2 regions of the Hydrogenophaga sp. SL48 genome follow, and region 2 is predicted to be linked to the other one. Evidence: predicted binding sites of a transcription regulator. Region 2 holds the regulator's gene; the other holds the start of a gene.
The links. Region 2 encodes sigma-54, which starts transcription at its own class of promoters, with help from an activator protein. Its sites were predicted from a motif close to TGGCANGNAANCTGCTTT; they were not measured.
Positions count from the first base shown of each region.

Region 1: a site for sigma-54 is predicted at 1,508-1,525, ahead of IM738_RS20335 (pilin). Genes of this name have one in related genera too.

Region 1 is NZ_CP063400.1:4,306,584-4,309,785, reverse strand. Features, by position in the region: gene tfpZ (TfpX/TfpZ family type IV pilin accessory protein) at 1-9, opposite strand, end outside; gene IM738_RS25945 (pilin) at 89-763, opposite strand; gene IM738_RS20335 (pilin) at 911-1,462, opposite strand; gene IM738_RS20330 (3',5'-cyclic-nucleotide phosphodiesterase) at 1,651-2,454, opposite strand; gene IM738_RS20325 (CHASE2 domain-containing protein) at 2,489-3,202, opposite strand, start outside.
Region 2 is NZ_CP063400.1:5,100,116-5,103,317, forward strand. Features, by position in the region: gene lptA (lipopolysaccharide transport periplasmic protein LptA) at 1-128, shown strand, start outside; gene lptB (LPS export ABC transporter ATP-binding protein) at 158-907, shown strand; gene rpoN (RNA polymerase factor sigma-54) at 1,020-2,663, shown strand; gene IM738_RS24295 (THUMP domain-containing class I SAM-dependent RNA methyltransferase) at 2,808-3,202, shown strand, end outside.

The DNA of each region.
Region 1 (3,202 bases), 790 kb from region 2:
CGCGTGCACTTCTGTTTTCTCGGCCTGCCACGCCGGTCCTTCAACTTCTAGCGTGCATGAGGACTGCCTAAAAACTCTGGATTATCAATCAGCGGCACTCGCTGGGTGCGAATCGAGCGGGCAGCGGATTCGATGGCGCCGTGATCGCCATGCCTCGGGCCGATGCCAACGTGTTGGCAGAGGATGCACAGGCCCAGTCCAGAGCTCCGGTCTCTCCCGAGTAAGCGGCAGAAAGTGCCGTGTCCAATGGAACGAAGTTGCTACCTACTGACAGGAATGGCTTTAACGCCAAAACTGCAGCATCAGGAATGGCACCGATATTTTCCTGATTGAAGGTGACTGCAATTTCACCTGTTGTCGTATCTATCTGAACCCTCTGGACATATTTGCTCACCAACCCTGTGCTGCCGTGCCCCTCATTGAATGCAGTCGCAAGTGCGGCCAACTCGGCCTGCGTCAGAGCTGCAGTAGAAACAATCTGTTTGGCATCAGTGGCCAACGACAGCCCCTCAGTAATGCGCGCGCGGATGGTGTAGTCCTGATAGGCCGGCAGTGCCACCGCCGCCAAGATGCCGATGATCGCCACTACGATCATCAGTTCAATGAGGGTGAAGCCTCGAATGCTTTCAGATTTCATGCAAGCCCCTTGGAATGCTTTTTTCGACCCAATAACAGGAGCAGATGTCATGCCAATAGCAATGCACCATTTATCGTGATTTTTTTCACGGATTTCTGGCGCGTTGTAAATTTTTGTCAACTTCACACGAGAGATGAAACAATTATTGCCATATGGCAAGCGGCGAAAAATGCTCAGACGCGTCCAGATTGATATCTCTGTGTCAAAAAAAAGGACGCTGGATAGCGTCCTTTTTCCCTACCAGAAGAACCCTGTCAGCTCTTCAAGCATCTATTATCGGCACTCGCTGGGCGCGAACTTGGCCGGCAGAGATCCAGTAGAGACGCCGGTGCCCATGCCGCGCGAAGTAGCAACACTATGGACTTCAGAACCGCAAGCCCAATCGATGGCGCCGGTTTCACCGGAATACCCGGCAGCCAATGCAGTATCGAGCGCCACGAAGTTGCTGGTACCAACCGACATGAACGGCTTCAGATACAGCGTCGCGGCATCAGGAATGGCGCCCACGTTGGCCCTGTTGTAAGTCACCTCAATCTCACCGGTGGTTTCGTTGATAAACACGCTGGACACGTACTTGCTGGTCGCACCTGTGCTGCCTCCCTGGGCATTCCAGGATGTTGCCAAGGCGAGCAGCTCTGGCGCCGTCGTGGCGCTCGTGCCAATCTGCGTCTTCGCATCGGCAGCCACCGACAGACCTTCGGTGATGCGAGCGCGAATCGTGTAGTCCTGATAAGCCGGCAGAGCGACAGCAGCCAGGATACCGATGATGGCCACCACGATCATCAATTCGATCAGGGTGAAACCTTTTTGCATGGAACGCTTCATTGAGACAACTCCTAGAGGGGTTTGTGGGTTGGGGACGGGTACTTCTCAGCAGAGAGCGTGCCAGGCGGAAATGCCGGTGGTTTTGAGTGCTTTTTCACGCCTGCCCCCCTGCGTGTGACGATTTGTGTCCCCTGTCACCTCGCATCGCTGACAATTTTTGTCGGTCTGGGCTGGGGGAACAATTTTTGTCACAGCTCGAAGGTCTGCCCGGCGCTGAGCCAGCGGATGTCGTGGCGCACGTCGGCTTCGCGGTTCGGCGTCTGGTCGAAGCGGCGGATTTCTTCCATGATCAGCCCGGTCTCGGCCGGCTTGGTGTGGGTGATGTAGATCGGGAAGCGGCGGTCGCACTGGATCTGGTCGAGCTCTTCGGCGAGGGTGCTGGGCGCGAGGTGCAGGCTGCGCTTGGCCAGCTCTTTTTCGCGGTCGCTGAAGGCGGTTTCGATGATGAGCAGGGCCACCTTGAGCTGGTTGACGCGCTGCCAGAAGGCGGGGTTGCGCTCGGTGTCGCCGCTGAAGACCCAGTGACCGCTGGCGCTGTCCACCGCGTAGCCGACGGCGGGCACGGTGTGCACGGCGGGCAGCGCTTCGATGCGTTTGCCGCCCACCTGCAGCGTTTCACCCACGGCGATGGGGTTGAAGCGCATCAGCGGCGTGTCGGCGCTGGGGATGGCCGAGAAGTCCGGCCAGATCAGGTTGTTGAAGATGTGCACCTTGAGCGCGTCGATGGTGCCCGGCAGCGCGTGCACCTGCAGCGGCGGGGCGCCGGCGGCCAGCCGCAACGCGGCCACGGCATCGAGCATCAAGGGCAGGCTGGCCACGTGGTCGAGGTGGGAGTGGGTGAGCAGGACGTGGTTGACCGCAGCCATTTCGTTCAGGCTGAGGTCGCCCACGCCGGTGCCGGCGTCGATCAGCACGTCGTCGTCCAGCAAGAACGAGGTGGTTCGGCACCCTTGGGCAATGGCGCCGGAACACCCCAGTACACGTACCCTCATTGGTTTTCCAGGTGAATGGGGCCTCGGGAGCGGCCTATTTGGTGTCAAAGGTGGTGGAGCCGTCCCAGCCCGCAGGCGGCGGCGAAAGTCGCATCGAGACTACCCGCTCGGCATAAAGGCGGTAAAGGACTTTTTTGGCATTCTGGCGCTGCACGTTGAGCAGATGCACGTCGCAGGCATCCCAGTCTTGTGCGCGCCAGGCCAGCAGGGCTTTTTGCCACTCGCGCAGCTCGTCCTCCAGCGCGGCGGAGGTCTGCTCGCGGGTGCACAGCGGCGTGTGGATCGTCACGGCCTGGGCCTTGCCTTTCACGCGGACCCGGTCCAGCTCCTGCCAGACAAACCCCGGCGCCTGCCGGCGGGTGAATTCGCTGGCCACGATGTCCACCCCGTAGAGCTTCGAGAGGCCTTCCAGGCGGGCGCCCAGGTTCACCGCGTCACCCACCACGGTGTAGCTGCGGCGCACATCGGAGCCCATGTCGCCCACGCACATTTCGCCAGTGTTCAGGCCCACTCCCACCCCGATGGCGGGCAGGCCCGCCTGGTGGCGCTCCTGGTTGAACGTCCGGATGGCGTCGGACATGTCGAGCGCGGTCTGGACCGCGAGGCTGGCGTGGTCGGGGGTGGCGACCGGCGCGCCCCAGAAGGCCATGACGCAGTCGCCCATGTATTTGTCGATGGTGCCGCGGTGGCCGCGGATGATGCGGGTCAGGCGGCTGAACACGGTGTTGAGCAGGCCCTGCAGCTCGGT
Region 2 (3,202 bases):
CGACCGGCCGCGTGCGCGCCATGCTCACGCCGATTCCGGACGCACCGGCCGCCAATGTGCCCGCGCCTGTGCCCACCGATCCAGCCAAGCTGCGTCCCAGCAGCAAGATCACCGAGCCTCGCAAGTGACGGGGACCGTCTCCAGCCCACAGGGTGGGATGGCGTCGAACAGCCGCCTGGAAGTTCGGGGTCTCAAGAAGTCCTATGGCAGCCGCAAGGTGGTCAAGGACGTGTCGCTGTCGGTGGACAAGGGCGAGGTCGTGGGGCTGCTCGGCCCCAACGGCGCGGGGAAAACCACCTCGTTCTACATGATCGTGGGCCTGCTGCGCGCGGACGGCGGTGAGATTCTGCTCGACGGACGGCGCATCGAATCCCTGCCCATCCACCGCCGTGCCCGCCTCGGCCTGGGGTACCTGCCGCAAGAAGCGTCGATCTTCCGCAAACTCACGGTCGCGCAGAACGTGCGCGCCGTGCTGGAGCTGCAGCACGGGCCTGACGGCCAGCCGCTGCGTGAATCCGAGATCAACAGCCGGCTCGACGAACTGCTCAAGGACCTGCGGGTGGACCACCTGCGCGACTCGCCCGCGCCGTCCTTGTCGGGCGGCGAGCGCCGGCGCGTCGAGATCGCGCGTGCGCTGGCCACGCGGCCCCGCTTCATCCTGCTCGACGAACCCTTCGCCGGCATCGACCCGATCGCGGTGCTGGAGATCCAGCACATCATCGGTTTTCTGAAGGCGCGCGGCATCGGCGTGCTGATCACCGACCACAACGTGCGCGAAACGCTGGGCATCTGCGACCACGCGTTCATCATCAGCGACGGCCACGTGCTGGCCAGCGGCACGTCCGCCGAGATCGTCGAAAACGCCGAGGTGCGCCGCGTGTACCTCGGCGAAAACTTCCGCATGTGAGCATGACCCCCACGCTCCTCACTTCGTGTGGTTCGCTGCCCCCCAAGGGGGCTGATTCGCCTTGGGGCGGCCCGGCGGCGAATCGTTTTTCCGAGCAAGCGGGACAGGCCCTGTGAAACAAGGTCTGTCGCTGCGCGTCTCGCAGCACCTCGCACTCACCCCCCAGCTGCAGCAGTCGATCCGGCTGCTTCAGCTGTCCACGCTGGAGATGGCCCAGGAGGTCGAGCAGATGCTCGACGAAAACCCGTTCCTGGAACGCGGCGAAGAAACGGCCGAGCGCGAAGACTTTGGCCTGGCGCAGACCGATGCGCCGGTCAGCGTGGCCGAGCAGATCGCCGACGCGGCCTCGCCCGTGGATGAATTCCCGGTGGCTGCCACCGAGTTCGACAGCCGCGTGTCCAGCACCGACAGCGCGCCGTCCGAGAGCGCACCCGCCGACGATCTGGAAAGCCGGCTCGAAGGCGCCAGCCCGGTCGAAGAGAGCTGGGAAGGCGACGGCACCGTCGAAATGGCGCCCGATGACAGCGAGTGGGGCGGCGACGCCCCGGCGCGCAACAACAGCTCCTCCGGCGAAGACGACGAAACCGCCAGCGCGGCCGATCTGGCGCGTGTGCCCGTGAGCCTGCAGGACCACCTGCACGAGCAGGCGCGCTGCCTGCGCCTCTCCGACGAAGACCGCGCCGCCCTGTATTTCCTGATCGAGTCGCTCAACGACGACGGGTACCTCGAAGACCGCATGACCGACCTGGCGCGGGCCTGGTGGCAGCTGTCGGCCTCGCCCGTGTCCCACGCCGAGCCGGCGTTCGAGGTCATCGAGGCCATTGAGGGCCGCCTCAACACCGCGCTGCAATGGCTGCAGCAGATGGAGCCTGCCGGTGTCGGCGCGCGCGACCTGGGCGAATGCCTGCGCCTGCAGATCCTGGAGATGCGCAATTCGCCGGCCGCCCGCGCGGCGCTCGCCATCTGTGGCCAGCCGCTGGAGCTGATGGCCAAGCGCGATGTGAAGCGCCTTTGCGGCCTCTGCAGCCTGGACGACGAGACGGTGCGCTCGGGGCTGTCGCTGATTGCACGGCTGGAACCCAAGCCGGGCCGCCGCTTCGTGGACGTGGAGCGCAACGTGGTCGTGCCCGACGTGATCGTCACGCGCGCCGGTCGCGGCTTCAAGGTGTCGCTCAATGCCGAGGTCATGCCGCGCCTGCGCGTGCACGACGTCTACGCCAACGCCATGCGCGGCAACCGCGGGGGCCGTGACAACGGCGGCGAGGCCGGTCACGCTGCCATGCAGCAGCGCCTGCAGGAAGCGCGCTGGTTCATCAAGAACATCCAGCAGCGCTTCGACACCATCCTGCGCGTCTCCAGCGCCATCGTCGAGCGCCAGCGCAACTTCTTCATGCACGGCGAACTCGCCATGCGCCCGCTGGTGCTGCGCGAGATCGCCGACGAGCTGGGCCTGCACGAATCCACCATCAGCCGCGTGACCACCGCCAAGTACATGTCCACGCCGTTCGGCACCTACGAGCTGAAGTATTTCTTCGGCTCCAGCCTCGGCACCGAGACCGGTGGCAACGCGTCGAGCACCGCGGTGCGTGCGCTGCTCAAGCAGTTCATCGCGGCCGAAGAGGCGGCCAAGCCGCTCTCCGACAACCAGCTTTCCGACCTGCTCAAGGAGCAGGGCATCGAGTGCGCGCGCCGCACCGTGGCCAAGTACCGCGAAGCGCTGCGCATCGCGCCGGCGAATTTGCGCAAGGCGCTGTGAACACCCCCTGCGCCGCTTCGCGTCTCCCCCCTCAAGGGGGGCCGCACCCGCGGCTTGGCAAAGCCAGTTCCGTGGTGCGTGCTGGAAACGGGCGCGCGTGATCGCCACCTGCGGACGCACCCGCGCTCAACATCTGTACTTCCTGTGAACCAACTCAAACTCTTCCTCCCCTGCGCCGCCGGCGTCGAGGACATGCTGGCCGACGAGGTGCAGCGCATCACCAGCGAGCCGCTGGCCTTCAAGGCGCGTGGCGGTGTGGGCGTCAAGGCCTCGTGGCGCGATGCCATGCGCCTGAACCTGCACAGCCGACTCTCTCAACGGGTCTTGGTGCAGCTGTGGCACGGCGGCTACCGCAGCGAGCAGGACTTGTACAACGCGGCTGGCGAGATCGCCTGGGAAATCTGGTTCACGCCGAAGCAGACCATCAAGGTCGAGATCACGGCGCAGCACAGCCCGCTCACCAGCCTCAACTTCGCTGCACTGAAGATCAAGGACGCGATCTGCGACCGCTTCCGCGACAAACGCGGCGAACGCCCCAG